Regions from separate parts of the Enterobacter pseudoroggenkampii genome, predicted to be linked through region 1. Evidence: predicted binding sites of a transcription regulator. Region 1 holds the regulator's gene; each other region holds the start of a gene.

Region 1 (6,629 bases):
CGGGTTTTTACCGGTGACCGCGGTGATTTCCGCCGCCAGCAGGCACATGATGATGCCGTCTTTATCGGTTGACCATGGCGTGCCGTCGAAACGCAGGAAAGAGGCCCCCGCGCTCTCTTCACCACCGAAACCAAAGCTGCCGTCGTGCAGACCGTCAACGAACCATTTGAAGCCCACCGGCACTTCCACCAGCTTGCGGCCCAGCGCCTCGACCACGCGGTCGATCATCGCCGAGGAAACCAGCGTTTTACCGACGGCCACCTCTTTGCCCCACTGCGGACGGTGCTGGAACAGGTAGTTAATCGCAACCGCCAGATAGTGGTTCGGGTTCATCAGCCCGGCAGGGGTGACGATACCGTGACGGTCATAATCCGGGTCGTTAGCAAACGCCAGATCGAATTTATCACGCAGCGCCAGCAGGCCCGCCATTGCGCACTCGGAAGAGCAGTCCATACGGATCGCGCCGTCTTTATCCAGGTGCATAAAACGGAAGGTCTGATCGACGTGATCGTTCACGATGGTCAGATCCAGATTGTAATGCTCGGCGATACGCTTCCAGTATTCGATACCGGAGCCGCCCAACGGATCCACGCCCAGCTTCAGGCCAGCTTTCTGAATGGCCGCCATATCGACGATATCCGCCAGCCCTTCCACGAACGGCTGAACCAGATCCTGCTCTTTCACGCGGCCGGACGCCATGGCCGCATCCAGAGAGATGCGCTTCACGCCTTTCAGGCCGTCAGCCAGCAACGCGTTCGCACGATCTTCCACCACTTTGGTGACGTTGGTGTCGGCCGGGCCACCGTTAGGCGGGTTGTATTTGATGCCACCGTCTTCCGGCGGGTTGTGGGATGGCGTGATAACGATACCGTCAGCCAGCGCGCCACCTTTTTTGTTGTGTACCAGGATAGCGTTAGAGACCGCAGGCGTTGGGGTGAAGCCATTGTTCTCCTGAACAATGACATCGACGCCGTTTGCAGCCAGCACTTCCACAACAGAGATGAACGCCGGTTCAGACAGGGCATGGGTATCTTTCCCCACGTAGCACGGACCGGTAACGCCGTTTTTAGCGCGCTCTTCCGCAATGGCCTGAGCAATGGCCAGAATGTGCGGTTCGTTAAAGCTGTGGCGCGCCGCGCTGCCGCGGTGACCAGATGTACCAAACTTCACTGCGTGTTCTGCGTTGCCCACGACCGGCTTCAGCACGTAATACTGCGCGGTCAGCTGAGCGACGTTAATCAAATCGCTTTGTTGTGCAGGTTGGCCTGCACGGCTGTGATTTGCCATTACCGGGTCCTTCTGATGCAAGGGTTAAATTGTACCGCAAACCTTTTCAATCAATTCCGCCGGGAACTGCATGGACTGCATGATGTGTTCAATCATGCTGCACTTGCGGTCCGTATTGGTATTGGTGATCACCCAGTACGGGGTGCCAGGAACATGTTTGGGTTTGGTTTGATTGCCATTTTGCAGCAGCGTCTGCTCGTCGCCCGCGAAATAGACGCGAGTACGACCGTGCAGCGACTCGGTCGCTTCAGCAAACGCTTTGTTATCCAGTGAATAAAGTGTAGACAGCACCAGCATAAAGCGGTTAACCGCCTTTTTCTGTTCCGCATATTCATCGGAGAGCAGCAGCTCGCGCATCGCGCGCACTTTATCTTTTGCCGGCGTCACGGCAGGTTTTGCTTGTGCAACAACGCTCGGCTGAGACACGACATCTTTGGTGACTGGGGTAGCAGGCTGTGAAGCGGCGGAAATTTTAAGCATGCGCCGTAAAATGTCGGACGCGCTCTCCCCGATATGCCGCGTCTGGCTGGCAATATACTGATAGAGTTCGTCATCAACTTCGATTGTTTTCATCTTAATCCAGTGCGATATCTTATCTGAATACAAGTCATTGGGATTATAAGGTCAAATCCCAACAGCGGATAGCGTCAAACCAGGTTGGCGGCAAAAGTCAGATTAAACTGGAACCTTGCAGCCGGGCGGCAGAATGGTCAACATGATACCCTAACCTGACATACGTAAAAAAAGAACTTTGCCATGAAATTGAATACCCGAGCGCAAACTGCACAATCGCCGAACAATAATTCTCCCATCGTACTGGTTCACGGGCTTTTTGGCAGCCTGGATAACCTGGGCGTGCTGGCACGCGATCTGGTTACCGACCACGATATTTTACAGGTCGATATGCGCAATCACGGTCTTTCCGGGCGTTCCGACGAGATGACCTACGCGGCGATGGCGCAGGATCTGCTGGATACGCTGGACGCACATAGCCTGCAGAAGGTAACGCTGATCGGGCATTCAATGGGTGGTAAAGCGGTGATGGCCCTGACGGCACTGGCCCCGGACCGTATTAGCGGCCTGGTGGTAATTGACGTCGCGCCCGTGGATTATGACGTCCGTCGTCACGACGAGATTTTTGCCGCCATTAATGCGGTCACAGAAGCGGGTGTCGCGACACGCCAACAGGCGGCTGCCGTCATGCGTGAGCATCTTGATGAAGAAGGCGTCGTGCAGTTCCTGCTGAAGTCGTTTGTTGACGGGCAATGGCGTTTTAACGTGCCGGTGCTCTGGGACCAGTACAACAACATCGTGGGCTGGAAAACCGTCCCCGCCTGGCCGCACCCTACCCTCTTTATTCGCGGCGGAAACTCACCTTACGTAACCGACGCGTACCGCGACACGCTGCTGGCCCAGTTCCCGCAGGCTCGCGCCCACGTTATTGCCGGTGCCGGGCACTGGGTGCATGCGGAAAAACCTGACGCCGTGCTGCGCGCCATTCGCCGCTATCTTGCTGATACTGCAAATTGATTAAAAAGAGAGCGACTGGAAGGCTGCAGGCGTCCAGTCGTTGGCGTGCCGTTTTTGGTGATGTATGATGGCGCGCTTATCGCCCGGGCATTAGCAGGGCGGCGTGTTTCCCCCGAAGTCTCAGAATCATGGCCAAAGAACAAACGGACCGTACGACACTAGATCTGTTCGCGAATGAGCGTCGCCCGGGACGACCCAAGACGAATCCGCTTTCGCGCGATGAACAGCTGCGTATCAATAAACGCAACCAGCTTAAACGCGATAAAAATCGTGGGCTTAAGCGTGTCGAACTGAAGCTTAACGCCGACGCCGTCGATGCGCTGAACGAGCTGGCCGACGCGCGAAATATCAGCCGCAGTGAACTCATTGAAGAGATGTTGATCGCTCAGCTTGAAACGTTACGCGGCCAGGCATAAGTCTGAAAATCCCCTTTATCGCCCTTTTCATGTAGCACAGAGTGCAGTCCTGCGCGATAGCTGTTTCCGCAGGGTTGCCAGTTCTGCTATTATTGCCCTTATCCGTGGCCGAATTGCGCCACCATACTATTAAGTTTCAAGAGGTTATTTTACTCATGGCAATCATCGGCATTTTCTTTGGCAGTGATACCGGCAATACCGAAAATATCGCAAAAAACATTCAAAAACAGCTCGGTAAAGACGTTGCTGATGTGCATGACATCGCCAAGAGCAGCAAAGAAGATCTGGAAGGCTATGACATTTTGCTGCTGGGTATCCCAACCTGGTACTACGGTGAAGCCCAGTGCGACTGGGATGATTTCTTCCCGACGCTGGAAGAAGTCGACTTCAACGGTAAGCTGGTCGCCCTGTTTGGCTGTGGCGATCAGGAAGACTACGCCGAATACTTCTGTGACGCGCTGGGCACCATCCGCGACATCATTGAGCCGAATGGCGCGGTTATTGTAGGCCACTGGCCGACCGCCGGTTACCACTTCGAAGCGTCTAAAGGCCTGGCCGATGACGATCACTTCGTGGGTCTGGCCATCGACGAAGACCGTCAGCCAGAACTGACCGCCGAGCGTGTTGAGAAGTGGGTGAAGCAGATCCGTGAAGAACTGCACCTGGACGATATTCTGAACGCCTGATTATTTCGCGGCGCAACTGCGGTTGCGCCCATGCCCCAGGTCAAACCGATTAAATTAATCGCTACAATCTTTTAACTTTTTCGCCCAGACCTGTACAATGTCTCCCTGATAAAATGTGGTTTTCCATTGAGCAAGTTTGTTGGTGATACCCCATTTTTATAAGCATATTTTGCCTGAGACTTGCAGTTTTCATTTAGCCATGGCAGTTCTATAATGAGACGCATTATCCCAGGTGCATTTTCTGTCACTTCCTACAGAAGTGAATCGTTTAGCAACAGGACAGATTCCGCATGACTGACAACAATACCGCATTAAAGAAGGCTGGCCTGAAAGTTACGCTTCCTCGGTTAAAAATCCTTGAAGTGCTTCAGGGTCCAGACAATCACCATGTCAGTGCGGAAGACCTTTATAAACGTCTTATCGACATGGGTGAAGAGATTGGGCTGGCTACCGTCTATCGCGTGCTGAACCAGTTTGATGACGCGGGCATTGTTACCCGTCATAATTTCGAAGGCGGTAAATCTGTTTTCGAACTGACCCAGCAGCAGCACCACGATCACCTGATCTGCCTCGATTGCGGCAAGGTCATTGAATTCAGCGATGATTCCATCGAATCACGCCAGCGTGAAATCGCCGCGCGTCATGGCATCCGCCTGACCAACCACAGCCTGTACCTTTACGGTCATTGTGCTGAAGGCGATTGCCGCGAAGACGACCACGCGCACGACGCGAAATAAACAAGTGTTCATACTCTGAGCCAGCCGTAAGGTTGGCTTTTTTTTGCCTAAAAAAATGCCCGGTGGCGCAGCGCCACCGGGCATGATAACAGCGAGTTACTTACTGTTATTGCTTCGAATTTCTTTCCAAATCTGGTCGCAACGCTTCGCCACTTCCTGATCGTTACCGGTTTTACGCGCCTGGATACAGGCCTGGTAATCCATTACGCGGACATTTTCCTGCGTCGCGAACTGCTCATGCGCTTTCTCTTTCTTCAGCACGTTTAGCACGCTCTGACAGGCTTCAATTTTTTCCGGCGAACCTTCCGCAGTATTAATGCAGGCGCTATATGCCTCCTTCAGGCGGGAGTCCTCTTTTGGTGCCTGAGTCTGCGCACACGCCACCAGCCCTGATGCCAGCAACGCGACGACTACGATTTTTTTCATCATATACAGTCTCCATACCGGCGGGACTCAGCCCGCCAGTGCGTTTATCAGAAGATGGTGAATGGGGCGATAACCATGAATTTCACGTCACGTTCATCCTGGAAGATGTTGCCGTAACCGCCCGCATAGCTCGGGATATCGGAGTGGTTGTCATACTGGGTGAAGTGCAGTTTGAACATCGTGCCTTTCGCGCGGCCATCCTGCAGGGTATAGATTGCATCCAGGCTGTAGGAAGACTCTTTCAGGCGATAGTTGGGATCGTAGTATGCGTCCGGTGTTGCCATATCGGCAGGTTTTGCGTCCCAGGCGTAAGCGTAAGAAGCGCCCACCGCCCAGCCAGGCAGGTTCCAGTTTTTCAGGTCGTACATTGCACCGAAGAAGACCGCTTTCTCGCCGTCGGCGTTGAAGTCTGAGCGGTTATCCCACCAGATATCAAGACGGCCGTTGGAGGAGGCGTAGGTCGGAGTCATACGCTGCAGGAAGTAGCCCTGCTGCCCTTCCGCCTTCACCCATGTGCCTTCCAGACGCAAATCAACCTGACCAACCTTGTAGCCGAAGGTGAGTGCCTGCAGCCACGCGGTGCCGTCATAAATGTCATTGACCCCACCGTTACTGACTTTATCGCGCGTACCGTAGAACTGGTAGCTGGTACTCAGCGGGCTACCCGCGACATCAAACTTATAGCTGGCCTTGGCAAAGTACTGATCGATATAGCCTTGTGCCTGACCAAATGCCGCTTCAAGCACCAGATCGTTTTTGAAGTCGTATTTCGCGCCCAGCGAGTGCAGGTAATCGACTTTGGTTTTTTTATCGTTCTGGTAGAACTTGTCCATCTCGATGTGCCAAGGCGCTTTGTACTCGTTGGTCCACATATAGGAGAAGCTCAACGCACCCGCATCACCGTAGTCAAAGTTAGCCCCCGCTTCCGCACCCTGATAGGTACCCGGCATAAAGCTCCAGTGTGGCGCTAACAGAGTCTGGCCAGTTGGCTGAATATAACCGCCGCGCGCCCATACCGGACCGTATTTAAATTTCGCCGCGGCTTTGTAAAGGCTTATACCGCTCTTATCCCCGGACCAGTCTTCATCATAGGCTTTGTTGCTGGAGGAGAAGGCGATTTCGTTCGGGTGGCCGCTGTCGCCGTTTTCCGCCATTTCAATCGCGGTAAACGCAGCAATATCCAGACCGAACATATCCGCGGCATAGCCTGACTGGAAGTCCAGGTTGGCGTTCCAGGTGGAGTGAGAAAGGTTGGTTTTGTATTTATCTTCAGTGACGTCTTTACGGTCACGCTCACGCTGCCAGTAATAAATACCGCCCGTGAGGGTAGAATCTTCGATGAAACCCGCTGCTTTTGCCTCTGGCGCAATCACAAGTCCCGACATTGCTGTCACACCGGCAATAGCCAGCGCCAGCGCACTACGTTTGCCACTGAACGTACGCATAGATTATTCCTCTTTGACGAATTAAAACGCCTGAAACGGCGTAAATAAAAAAGACCAAATGGTCAGGGGTAGTTTTAAATACCCTCGAATTAACTACCGTCT
Region 2 (6,629 bases), 420 kb from region 1:
CACCTGCAGTAGATTCAGTCTTATATAGAAATATTACAGAAATATAACAACAAGATAGTCATATGAAAAAATAATGTCCCCGCGAACTATCGCAGGGACGATTATCAGGCTTCGATCAGCCCTTGAGCGAGGTACGCGTTACTGTCGCGCGCCCCTGGCAGGGCAAAGAAATAGCCGCCGCCGATAGGTTTAATGTACTCTTCCAGCGCTTCACCGTTGAGCCGCTTCTGCACGGTGAGAAAGCCCTTTTCCAGATCGTGCTGATAGCAGACGAACAGTAGCCCCATATCAAGCTGACCGGAGTTGGTCACGCCGAGCGAGTAGCTGTAGCCCCGACGCATCATCAGGCTCGACTGCGTCTCTTTGGTTCGCGGATTGGCAAGGCGAATATGGCTGTCGAGCGCAATTACATCGCCATTGGGATCGCGGGCGTAGTCAGGCACATCATGCTCGTTCTTCATACCGAGCGGTGCCCCGCTTTGCTTATCCCGACCAAAGATCGTCTGCTGCTCTTTCAGCGGCGTGCGGTCCCAGAACTCCACGTGGAACTGAATAATCCGCACCGCCTGATAGCTGCCGCCCACCGCCCATGCCGGTTCGCCCTGATCGGCAGTGACCCACACCACCTCCTTCATGAGCGCACCGTCGTGGCTGTCCGGGTTGGCCGTACCGTCCTTAAAGCCCAGCAGGTTCACCGGTGTCTCTTTTCCTTTGCTGCGGGCGGCGTGGTCCGAGATAAACCCTTCCCGCTTCCAGCGCACGCTCAGCAGATCCGGCGTGTGCTTGATGATGTCGCGCAGGGCGTGGATCACCGTGTCCTGGGTATTGGCGCAGATCTGCAGGAGCAGGTCGCCGTGACACAGCGCCGCATCCAGGGAGTCATTCGGGAAGCGCGTCATTTTTTGCAGCGCCTTCGGCTTCTGTTTTGCCAGCCCATAGCGCGCGTCAAACAGCGATTCACCGAGCGAAACGGTAATGGTCAGGTTATCCGGGGCGATAAACGGCCCCAGAATGCCGGAGTCCATTGGCGGCAGACGCGGGTTCGGCGTATCGGGCGCCGGTCCACCGGCGGTAAGAAACGCGATGCGCGTCGTCAGCAGGCGGAACAGGCGTTCCAGATCGGCTTTATCGCTGGCCAGCGAATCAAAGGCCACCAGCATCATAGACGCCTGCTGCGGCGTCAGGATACCCGACTGATGCTCGCCATAAAACGGCTGCGTCTCCATGCGGGCATTGGGTGACAGCGTGCCGGGTGCGCTTTGCGGTTTCGCCGCATGCGCCACCGGACAACCACCGGCCAGAGCAAGCGCGCCCCCCAGCGCCCCTACTCCCTTTAACAACCGACGACGTGAAGGCTCAACCACGTCGTTCTCGCTATGCTTATTCATCGTGCTTAGTCCAGACCCAGTACGCCACGCAGCAGAGAGAGATCTTCCGCCAGGGCGGTGATCGGACCTTTCAGCGCGTTGCGGTCGGCATCGGTCAGCTTGTCGTAGGTCTCAAACCCGTCTTTGGTGCGGTACTTCGCCAGAATGGTGTCGACCTTTTTGAAGTTGGCATCCACTTTGGCCAGCAGCTCGCCGTTCTCTTTCTGCAGCTGAGGACGCAGCAGGTTAACAATTTTCTGCGCGCCGTCGACGTTAGCCTGGAAGTCCCACAGGTCGGTATGGCTGTAGCGATCTTCTTCGCCGCTGATTTTGCTCGCGGCCACTTCTTCAATCAGCCCGGCCGCACCGCCCACCACTTTTGATGGCGGGAAGGCCAGCTCGCTGATGCGCTTTTGCAGCTCCAGCACGTCGCTGTTCAGCTGGTCGGCATACTTCTCCATCCCTTTGGCAGAATTATCGCCAAACAGGGCTTTCTCCAGACGGTGGAAACCGGTGAATTTCGGATCGGCCGCTTTCTGCTCGAAATCATCTTCGCGGGCGTCAATGCTGCCATCAAGGTCAGAGAACAGCTCGGCGATCGGCTCGATGCGCTCGTAATGCTGACGGGTTGGCGCATAGAGGGATTTCGCTTTTTCGATATCCCCGGCCTTCACCGCATCGGTAAAGGCTTTGGTTGCCGTCGCCAGCTCCGCCGTCTCTTTGGTGACGTAGGCTTTATACGCGGTAATCGCATCGCCCAGGCTCAGCACCGCAGCGCCTTTCGCCGCATCGGCCGTCGCTTCACCTTTGACGATCAGCTTCCCTTTAGGGTTGGTCAGCAGACCGCAGGTCATCTCATACTCGCCCGGCTGCAGGTTGGCGGTCATCTTCTGGCTGAAGCCAGGGGCGATATTTTCACGCTCCTCCACCACCAGAACCCCTTTCAGGATCTCCCACTCCAGCGCCTTCTGGCTGTGGTTCTGAATAATGAACTGGGTTTTGCCGCTGTTCACCGTGAGGGTCATCGGCTCGCACTGCTTGTCGTTGACGGTGACCTTTACCTGTGGAACATCCGCGCCCCAGGCGGAGAATGCAGAAGCGAACAGCGCGGCAATGCCTGCGCATAACGCACTACGACGGAACTGAATTGCCATGACTCTTCCCTTTAAAAGTATGTTGTAACTAAATCTAAGATTACGGCGCAACGCGCGACGCCTGCGTGCCGGTACGCGGCGGCATAGCGAACAGCACCAGCGCCGGAACCAGATAAATAAAGTACATCGCCACTTCGCTGACGCTCGGCGTTTCCTGATAGCCGAAGATACCTTCGAGCAGGGTGCCGGTCAGAGAGTGCGTGGAGAGGACGTTGCTGAGGTCGAACGCCACGTCCTGGAAGTGGTTCCACAGGCCCGCTTCATGGAAGGCGCGAATCGCCCCTGCCGCCAGACCCGCGGCCACCAGCAGAATAAACAGGCTGGTCCACTTGAAGAAGGCGCCCAGGTTCAGGCGGATACCGCCCCAGTACAGCAGAAAACCGAGCACCACGGCCGTGGCGAGGCCCAGCATGGCCCCCAGCGGCGGCCAGATCCCCACATCCTGCTGAAACGCCGCCAGCAGGAAGAAAACAGACTCCAGCCCTTCGCGCGCGACGGCGAAAAAGACCATCATAATGAGCGCCCAGCCGTGGTTATTGCCCTTTTGCAGCGCGTTATCCACCGCCTGCTCCAGCTGCACCTTCACGTTACGGGAGACCTTACGCATCCAGAACACCATCCAGGTGAGGATCACCACCGCAATCACGGCGACGATACCCTCAAACAGCTCCTGCTCTTTCTGCGGAAACTCGCCGGTGGTTTCGTTGATGAGAATACCGAGGCCCAGACAGAGCGCCGCGGCAAGGAATACCCCGATCCACATGACGCCAATCCAGCGCCCGCGCTGGGTTCGCTTCAGATAACTGGCGATGAGGCTCACGATAAGGGCGGCTTCGAGCCCTTCACGTAACATAATGAGAAATGGAACAAACATGCCGACACCTTAAATGTTTATCGCGGTCAACTGATGCAAAGAAAGGTAAATTCTTGTGATAGTGATTATCATTACGACAGAAAGAAACACAAGCGAAATGTGCGGTGTTTTGATAACGAGTTGTAAACGCCCAGCCTGATAATAGTTTCAGGCGTTATCGTTAAGTTTATAAGTTATAACGAAAATGCCCATTTACGCTGATTCAGGGCTGTGGCTAAATAACCGCCTCAAACACCTGGTGAAATTAAATTATGTTTAAAATTGTCCATTTCCTGCTGGCGCTGGTCATTATTCTCGCGCTTGCCTGGCTGGTGAGTTTCGACCGCCGAAAAATTCGCATTCGTTTTGTTTTACAGCTGATTGTCATAGAAATTGCCCTGGCGTTCTTTTTCCTGCACGCCGAAAGCGGGTTATTCCTGATTAAATACGTCTCAGGATTTTTTGAGTCGCTGCTCAAATTTGCCGGTGAAGGCACCAATTTCGTCTTTGGCGGCATGGGAGAAAAAGGTCTGGCGTTCATTTTCCTCGGCGTACTTTGCCCGATTATTTTTATTTCCGCGCTGATTGGTATTCTTCAGCACTGGCGGATCCTGCCGATTTTTATTCGGGTAATCGGTACGCTGCTGTCAAAACTGAACGGTATGGGCAAGCTGGAATCCTTTAACGCGGTGAGTTCGCTGATCCTCGGCCAGTCGGAAAACTTCATTGCCTACAAAGGCGTTCTGGGCGATCTCTCCTCTCGTCGTCTCTTCACCATGGCAGCCACGGCGATGTCGACGGTCTCCCTGTCGATTGTCGGGGCGTATATGACCATGCTCGACGCTAAATTTGTCGTCGCAGCGCTGATTCTGAACATGTTCAGCACCTTTATTATTCTCACGGTCATCAACCCGACGCGCCCGGAAGCGGAGCCGGATATCAAACTGGAAAAACTGCATGAATCGCAGAGCTTCTTCGAGATGCTTGGCGAGTATATTCTGGCCGGTTTTAAGGTGGCGATGATTATTCTGGCGATGCTGATTGGTTTTATCGCGCTTATTAGTGCCGTTAACGCCCTCTTCTCCAGCGTATTTGGCATGAGCTTCCAGCAGATCCTCGGCTATGTATTTTATCCCCTGGCATGGCTAGTGGGGATTCCGCTGAGCGATGCCTTAAACGCGGGCAGCATTATGGCAACCAAGCTGGTGGCGAATGAATTTGTGGCGATGATTGAGCTGCAAAAAATAGCGCACCAGATGTCCCCGCGCGGGCTGGGCATTTTATCCGTCTTCCTGGTGTCGTTCGCGAACTTCGCCTCCATCGGCATCGTGGCCGGGGCGATTAAGGGCCTGAACGAGCAGCAGGGTAACGTGGTATCGCGGTTTGGTCTGCGTCTGGTGTATGGTGCGACCCTGGTGAGCCTGCTGTCGGCGAGCTTTGCGGGGTTGGTGCTGTAAGTTTTGTGCCGGGTGGCGCTTCGCTTGCGCGGGCCTACGATACAACAACGGCGGGTTATCCCGCCGTTTTCATTAAAACTGCACGCACACCGGCTGATCGACACGCATTACCGACTCCTGCGCGAAGCGTGACTTATAAATCCCGCGCAACGCTTCGATGTTCTTCTCGCTCTGCGCATCTTTACCGTGGATCAGCATCAACGCCTTGCTCGGTTCACGCGCCACTTTTCCGTCGTTCCCCAGCCACTGTCCGCGGGCATCAAATACCGTTAAGCCATCGCGAAAGCGCGGCGTCACGTCCTGGTCAACAAACTGCTGCCATTCGTTGCTGGTGATCTGCGCCCCGGCAGGACGGTTTAAGCCGAAATAGAGCGTGGTTTGCTGCATCTGGTTATCCGCTTTGCAGGTTTCTACCGCCGCATGTTGCGATGGCGCGTTGCAGCCCGCCAGCATCAACAATGCCGCCGCCATTAACCCTGTTTTGATTGTCATGCTTCGCTATCCTCATTGTTATAAGCACAGCGATATCAACGTAAATTGCAGAATTTAGCAAGAGAGGTTTATTCCCTCTCCCCTTTGGGGAGAGGGTTAGGGTGAGGGGAGAATTATTCCGGCTGCAGCTTAGACGGCGGTGCGGAGTGGTAGTGCGCGTCTGCTTCCGCAAAGCGTTTCTGCATGGAGGCAGACGGTGCTTTACCCAGCAGGCTGAAGACCACGATACCGATGCTGCCGAAGATGAAGCCTGGGATGATTTCGTACAGGCCCAGCCACGCGAACTGTTTCCAGACGATAACGGTCAGCGCACCGATAATCATTCCCGCCAGCGCGCCGTTACGGGTCATACGTGACCACATGACGGAGAACAGCACGACCGGACCAAATGCCGCACCAAAGCCCGCCCACGCGTAGCTCACGAGACCCAGCACGCGGTTTTCCGGGTTGGCCGCCAGCGCAATCGCAATCAGCGCCACCAGCAGCACCATAAAGCGCCCTACCCATACCAGCTCTTTCTGGCTCGCGCCCTTGCGCAGGAAGGCCTTATAGAGGTCTTCGGTGATCGCACTGGAGCAGACCAGCAGCTGGCAGCTCAGGGTGGACATCACCGCCGCCAGGATCGCGGAGAGCAGAATACCGGCAATCCACGGGTTAAACAGAATCTGCGCCAGCTCGATAAACACGCGCTCGGCGTTCTGGTTTACCGCGCCCGCCTGCGCCGGGTGATTGCTGAAGTAGGCAATACCGAAGAAGCCGACCGCACACGCGCCCGCCAGACACAGAATCATCCACGTCATACTGATGCGGCGCGCATGAACGATGGTATGGTGAGAATCCGCCGCCATAAAGCGCGCCAGGATGTGCGGCTGACCGAAGTAGCCCAGACCCCAGCCCATCAGGGAGACGATGGCGACAAAGTTCAGCCCTTTCAGCATGTCGACGTTTTCGATGCTCTTCTGCTTGATCACTTCCAGCGAATCGCCAAAGCCGCCAACGGTGAAAATCACAATCACCGGGGTCAGGATCAGGGCGAAGATCATCAGGCTCGCCTGCACGGTGTCGGTCCAGCTTACGGCCAGGAAGCCGCCCACGAAGGTATAGAGGATGGTTGCCGCCGCACCGGCCCACAGGGCAGTTTCGTAGCTCATGCCGAAGGTGCTTTCGAACAGGCGCGCACCGGCCACGATGCCGGAGGCACAGTAGATGGTGAAGAATACCAGGATCACCACCGCCGAGATAATACGCAGAACGCGGCTGTTATCTTCAAAGCGTCCGGTGAAGTAATCCGGCAGCGTCAGAGCGT
Region 3 (6,629 bases), on a different contig from region 1:
GCGTCAGACCGTGGCGAACGTGCAGCAGACCGTCGCGACAATGAACCAGATGGCCGCGTCCGTTCAGAGTAACTCCGAAACCGCCGCCGAGGTGGACAAACTCTCCTTGGCCGCGAGCAGCGCGGCAACGAAAGGGGGCAATGCGATGCAGACCGTCGTTAAAACGATGGATGACATTGCCGACAGCACGCAGCGAATTGGCTCGATTACCTCCCTGATTAACGATATCGCTTTCCAGACCAATATTCTGGCGCTAAACGCGGCGGTTGAAGCAGCAAGGGCAGGGGAGCAGGGTAAAGGGTTTGCCGTGGTCGCGGGTGAAGTCCGTCATCTCGCCAGCCGCAGCGCCAGTGCGGCTAATGATATTCGTAAACTCATTGATGCCAGCGCCAGCAAGGTGCAGTCCGGCTCTGAGCAGGTACACGCCGCAGGCCGTACGATGGATGATATCGTTGTGCAGGTGAAAAACGTGACGCAGCTTATCGCCCAGATCAGCCACGCGACCTCCGAGCAGGCAACCGGACTGTCAGAGTTGACCCGCGCGGTGGCTGAACTCGACAGCATCACGCAGAAAAACGCCGACCTGGTCGAGGAGAGCGCCCACATTTCTGCGATGGTGAAGCATCGCGCCGGACGCCTTAAGGATGCGGTGACTGTGCTCCATTGAGTCAATAATGTTCCGGAAAAGCCGTTTATTCCGTAAGGAATAAGCGGCTTTTTATTTTCTGGTTGTGACTATTAATGTATTTTATTGTTAAGTTCATATTAAATAACTAAAGAAAGTGCCTCAGTTATTTATTCCTGCCTAAGTCAGTTCTTCAGAATCCTGTTTCAAAAATACCTCGTTTGACGGTCTGGTAACGATCGATGAAGCAATATTAATAGCCTACACCTATGCATTGTGAGGGTTATGAAATAAAAAAACGATCAAAGTCATAAAGTTAGCAAATTCGTTACCGATAACAGCGATCGTCTGAGAAATAATCACATCGATGGAGAAAATATGTTCTTACATGACGTAAAGATCGGCACGAAATTATTTCTGGCGTTTGGATTCTTTATTGTCCTGATGGCGATCAGCGCGAGCCTGTCTCTGCTGAGTCTGAACCGGGCTAATAACGGGATGCAATCCATTATTACCAGTGATTATCCGACCACGGTAAAAGCGAACCAGTTAATCGATAACTTCCAGGAATTTATTAGCACGCAACAGCTGATGCTGCTGGATGAGCAGGGTACCTACACGGGGCAATCGCAGCAGCGCCTGAAAGAGATCAGCGAGCACATCACGGTGATCCTCGGCGAGCTGAACAACGCGCTGCAGGATCAAAAGTCTCAGCAGGTGCTGGCGGATATCCGCAGCGTGCGCCAGCAGTATCTGGACTCGCGCTACCGCATTTTGCAGGCGGTGCAGAACAACAATCGTGCGGGCGCTATTCAGGAGATGATGACCACCACCCTCGCCGTGCAGCAGGCTTATAAAGCGAAGGTGAAGGAGCTGATTACGATTCAAAACAGCGAGATGCAGAGTGCAGGGGCGCAGGTAGAAGGAGATTTCAGGTCTAACCGCCTGCTGCTGATCCTGATCACGCTCTTTAGCGTCGTGGCAGGCAGCCTGATTGGCTGGTTTATCGTGCGCGCTATCACACGTCCGCTCGGCGAGGCGGTGCATTTTGCAAAAGCCATTTCAGAGGGCGATCTGACGGGCAGCATCACGCCGCACGGCAAAGACGAAACGGGTCTGCTGCTGCATGCGCTGATGGAGATGAAGACGCGACTGTTGGACATTGTGCAGCAGGTGCAAACCGGCTCGGAGAATATCTCCAGCGCAGCCGCGCAGATTGTCGCCGGGAACCAGGATTTGGCCGCGCGCACGGAAGAGCAGGCAAGTTCTGTCGAACAGACCGCCGCCTCGATGGAGCAGATCACCGCGACGGTGAAAAATACTGCCTCGCATACCGGGGAAGCGACCAACCTTTCGGCCGATGCCGCCACGGTGGTCAAAAACAACGGTGAGATGATGAAGCAGGTGACCAGCAAAATGCGCCTGATTAACGAAACATCGAACCGGATGTCCGACATTATCGACCTGATCGACGCCATTGCGTTCCAGACCAACATTCTGGCGCTGAACGCGGCGGTAGAAGCGGCGCGCGCCGGCGAGCACGGACGCGGCTTTGCGGTGGTGGCCGGTGAGGTTCGCCAGCTTGCCCAGAAGAGCGCGTCGTCTGCCAGCGAAATCCGTGAGCTGATTGAGAGCTCCACCAGCCAGACCCAGGACGGGATGAACCTGGTCGAAAAAGCGAGTGGGCTGATCAACGGGATGGTGGGCAACGTGGAGGAGATGGACGTGATTCTGCGGGAAATTCGCCAGGCCAGCCACGAGCAGACGGAAGGTATCTCGCAGATTAACAGCGCGATTGGCCTGATTGATGCCACCACCCAGCAGAACTCCGCGCTGGTGGAGGAGTCTGTAGCTGCAGCGGCATCGCTTAACGAACAGGCGATGCACCTGAAAGAGCTGGTACGCGTCTTCCGCGTGAGCGAGCACGCGCCGGCTTAATCCAGCTGGGAGATCTCCAGCGCCGCGCGGTCAATCACGCCGATAATCTGCTTAAGCTGCGCGTCGCTGAGCTCTCCCTGATTCACCTTCAGGTCTAACACCGCTTTGAAGTTATCCAGCGCCCGCTTCATCTGCGGGTTTTTGCGCAGCTGAAAACCGACGCTGCGCGCTTTGATACGCACCTGGATCTGTTCCAGCTGTTCCCGGTTTTCATCCAGCCAGCGCTGTCCTTCAGCGGTAATCGCAATGCGCTTACGCCCGCTATCTTCTTCCGTAATGGTGATAAAGGTCTGATCCTGAAGATAATCCAGGGTTGGATAGATGACGCCCGGGCTCGGGGTGTAGTTTCCCTGGGTCAGGTTCTCGATCTCTTTGATCAGCTCGTAGCCGTGGCTCGCACTGCGGGTCAGGATATCCAGAATCACCAGCCGCAGATCGCCGTGGCCGAAAAAGCGCGGTCGTCGCCCGCCGCTGTCGTTTTCGTGTCGCATAACAGGTCCTTTAATTGATATATCTAAACTATATCTAAGATATATTCAGATGCAATCTAAAAGAGCTTGCATTTTTCATTATTAGTAATCATTATCATTTGAAAATTGATTTAGATATATCGTATTCACCAGAAAAGGGTCTAAAAATGGCATCTACTCGTTATCCACAGCGTGTTCGTAATGACCTGCGTTTTCGCGAGCTGACGGTGCTCCGCGTTGAGCGCGCCAGCGCGGGTTTCCAGCGCATTGTTTTAGGCGGTGAGGCGCTGGAGGGCTTTAGCTCCCGCGGTTTCGACGACCATACCAAAGTCTTTTTTCCGGCGCCCGGGACGACGTTTACGCCGCCGGTGGTCACCGATGAAGGCATCGACTGGGGCGACGGCGTGCGTCCGCAGGCGCGCGACTATACGCCGCTCTACGATGAGGCAAATCATGAGCTGGTTCTCGATTTCTTCATTCATGACGGCGGCATTGCCAGCAGCTGGGCGGTCGAGGCGAAAGCGGGCGACACGCTGACCATCGGCGGCCCGCGCGGTTCGCTGGTGGTGCCGGAGGATTACGCCTGGCAGCTGTACGTGTGCGACGAGTCCGGCATGCCCGCGCTGCGTCGACGCTTAGAAAGCATTGCTAAACTGCCGATTCGCCCGGAGGTTCATGCGGTCGTGACGGTCGGGGACGAATCTTATAAAGACTATCTGGCGCACCTGAGCGGGTTCAATATCACCTGGGTAGTGGGCCACAACGCGCAGGCGGTCGCAGACCATCTGGCGGCGCTGACCGTTCCGGGGGAAGACTACTTCATCTGGCTGACCGGGGAAGGGAAGGTGGTGAAAACGCTGAGCCGTCAGTTTGAAGCCGACGCGATTGACCCGCAGCTGGTGCGTGCCAGCGCATACTGGCACGCCAAATAATCAGGCGGCGGAATCCAGCTGCGCTTCGTTCACCTGATGTTCGAGCGAGGCGCGGACCTCGTGCAGCGCTTTCTCCTGCTGAGCGAAGTACGCTTCCATATTGTTGAGCGACGAGACCAGCAGCCAGGACTCCTCTTTCTCCAGTTCCGCCAGCTCGTTCACTAAAATGTCGATCTGCTCGCGGACCTGCGCCATTTTTTTGCGGATACGTTCCAGATCGTTCAGCCTGTCGCTGGCCATCAATGGCTCGAAGCCCTGTTGCAGGCGGGCTACCAGCGAGCGAATGGCTTTCACATCGCCGCTCTGCTTCGCCTGGTTAAGCTGCACCATCATGCTGTTGGCTTCTTCTTTCAAATCGTCCGCCACCAGATCCGGGTGGCAGAGCTTGCTCGCCTGCCGCCAGAGACGCTTGAGTTCGTTCTGGTCTTCTTCCGAAAGATGCTTACCTTTGCGCAGCCGCACTTCGGCATCGTGATGCTGTTCGCGATACTTCTCGTACTCTTCGTTCGCCTCGTCGCGCGCCTGACGCGCAGGCTCCTCTTCGCGCGTTAAGCCGCTCTCCAGCTCCAGCGCTTCGGCCAGCAGGTTGGCAATCAGATTGCTTTGCTGTTCCAGATGCTTACGCGCCTCAGCGGCCTGTACGGAATCGGCCGGGAGATCGCGCCAGCGCTGGGTGAGCGTCGCCAGCACCTCTACCGCCTGCGCCATATAGTGCTGGCAGCGACGGTAATCTTCCTCGCGACGACGCGCTTCCGCCTGCTGACGACGCAGGTTTAGCTCCGCCAGGGTTTTACGCAGGGCGAGGATCTGCTGCATCAGCGGCCCAAGGCGGGAAAAATAGAGATCGTTAAACTCATCAAGCTGCTGCACGCGGGCGTTGCGGCGGTCAATCAGATCGCGCAGACGCTCTTCCAGCGCCTTCAGTTCCAGCTTGCTGGCTGCCACCTGCGGGTCGCGCCACGGGGTGACGGCGCGCTGGCCCTGCAGCCAGGCGGTAATGGCCGCCATGGCCGCGGTGTAGTTCTTCTCCTCAAGCGCCACGACGATTGCCTGTAGCTCATCGTCAAACGCTTCATTTTTCAGGCGTGTCAGCTGGCTCTGGATGATGTCGTCATCTTCCAGTTCAATGGCATTTTTAATGATTTCTAGCCGTTTGATCGGTGTGCTCATGATGCCTTTCGCTTTGGCGCTTAAGTATTTGAGTTAAGGTTAGTTGTTGTAAAAGCTACAGGAAATAATACACACGGATGATGATCGGCGCGATGGGGGATTTCTTTAGTTTTGCAGTTTGTGAGGTGGGGAAGTGAGCAGGAGCCTGTAAGGTGGAGGGTGAGGATAGCTCCGTTTCCTGCTCTACCTGTGAAACCATTCTTGGCTATGGGCTTTGCAGTTCCTTCAACGCGCCTTGTGCGGCATTCTCAATCTGATTGCAGAACGCTTTACCGCCTTCGGGACAGCTATCCGTGGCGTTTCTCACGACTTTATCGAGCTCGCGATCGTTCGTGGTCGTATCGATGTGATTAATCATCCATGACTCAAAAGCGCGATCGTTTACAGATAGCTGCATGAGTTGATGGGAGGTCTTCCAGTTGTTGGCTAACAGCCCGACAATAGTCGCTGATATCCCTTCTGCGATATATCCCTCATCACACTGTCTGTAATTTTTGTAAAAAGAATGGATGCCTTGCCAGTCCTGAATGGCAGAGGCTGCGTTATCTGCCTTGTCCATTTCTTCAACAGAAGTACAGTCATTTGCATAAGCCACGTGCGATATCACTAACATAATCAAAAACAGCTGCATCGTTTTCATATCAAGTTCATTCCCGGTGGGATATAGATATTTTCAAATTTCTGCGTCGCACTCATAGCCGAGCAGCCGCTGTTATTTGATACGGTGATGGTTGAAAGGGAGGATTTAGCCATGTGCTCTTTTATTTTTGGATAAACTGGAGTGATATGTAGTTTATTATTTAATGGTTCAAAGATTAAGCGCTCAGAAGAGCGCTTGTTATAATATGATGCTAACGTTTTGAGTCCTTATCCTTTTCTTGCTTAACCTCATTGATTACATCGAGCATATTGCTTAAGCATTCTCTTGCTGGGGAGCCCGCTTTCTCCAATGCTGGTTTAGCCTTTGCTAAATAGGTTTCAACCTCCGCATTAGTGCTGTGTATCATCATCGGTATGCTACATATCAAAGTGGTTCCAAACCGTTGCTGTAAAGGGTCTGGGTTCAACTTAAATTGATTGGTGACATTCAGCACTAATTCTGGGGCGCGGATAAGCGCCATGCTGATGGCGGTCGCCAACTGTTCAGCATGCTCGTCATCCAGATTATCACCAGTGCTTTTAATCTTCGCTGGTAATGCCTGAATAGCTGCCATGTCAGCGCTGGACACCAGCTTAATATAGGTTATCCAGTCACTCTCTGACGCTATACAGGAAGCCGTAAGAATGCAGGTAATTAGAGAAAACACGTACTTTTTCAACGAACTACCTCAAGCGTACGATCTGACGAAAGAATTATTTTAGAGCGAATGTGAGGTCCCATGATAATGCAGCCCTCTGATGCAAAACCAGGAATGGCTGGTGCCTTTTTCTCACCATGGATGCGAAACAGCGATCGCCCATAGCTCTCACCAGAGGTTTGTTTGAGGTTAATTG

The links. The regulator Fur, encoded in region 1, represses iron uptake genes when iron is present. The targets are predictions, from matches to a motif close to ATAATAATGAGAACNACTATCAA.
Region 2: the regulator Fur is predicted to act here: its motif matches at 3,451-3,473, upstream of efeU (iron uptake transporter permease EfeU).
Region 3: the regulator Fur is predicted to act here: its motif matches at 3,130-3,152, upstream of OTG14_RS19595 (siderophore-interacting protein).

The regions. Positions count from the first base shown of each region.
Region 1 is NZ_JAPMLV010000001.1:409,930-416,558, reverse strand. It holds gene pgm (phosphoglucomutase (alpha-D-glucose-1,6-bisphosphate-dependent)) at 1-1,287, opposite strand, end outside; gene seqA (replication initiation negative regulator SeqA) at 1,312-1,860, opposite strand; gene ybfF (esterase) at 2,044-2,817, shown strand; gene ybfE (LexA regulated protein) at 2,946-3,233, shown strand; gene fldA (flavodoxin FldA) at 3,389-3,919, shown strand; gene fur (ferric iron uptake transcriptional regulator) at 4,210-4,656, shown strand; gene chiQ (ChiQ/YbfN family lipoprotein) at 4,753-5,082, opposite strand; gene chiP (chitoporin ChiP) at 5,130-6,527, opposite strand.
Region 2 is NZ_JAPMLV010000001.1:829,941-836,569, reverse strand. It holds gene efeB (iron uptake transporter deferrochelatase/peroxidase subunit) at 105-1,388, opposite strand; gene efeO (iron uptake system protein EfeO) at 1,394-2,521, opposite strand; gene efeU (iron uptake transporter permease EfeU) at 2,562-3,395, opposite strand; gene OTG14_RS03990 (NupC/NupG family nucleoside CNT transporter) at 3,647-4,831, shown strand; gene OTG14_RS03985 (DUF3574 domain-containing protein) at 4,904-5,323, opposite strand; gene putP (sodium/proline symporter PutP) at 5,437-6,629, opposite strand, start outside.
Region 3 is NZ_JAPMLV010000006.1:10,740-17,368, reverse strand. It holds gene OTG14_RS19610 (methyl-accepting chemotaxis protein) at 1-667, shown strand, start outside; gene OTG14_RS19605 (methyl-accepting chemotaxis protein) at 1,004-2,563, shown strand; gene OTG14_RS19600 (PadR family transcriptional regulator) at 2,560-3,054, opposite strand; gene OTG14_RS19595 (siderophore-interacting protein) at 3,201-3,965, shown strand; gene OTG14_RS19590 (coiled-coil domain-containing protein) at 3,966-5,135, opposite strand; gene OTG14_RS19585 (hypothetical protein) at 5,341-5,775, opposite strand; gene OTG14_RS19580 (hypothetical protein) at 5,987-6,349, opposite strand; gene OTG14_RS19575 (tlde1 domain-containing protein) at 6,451-6,629, opposite strand, start outside.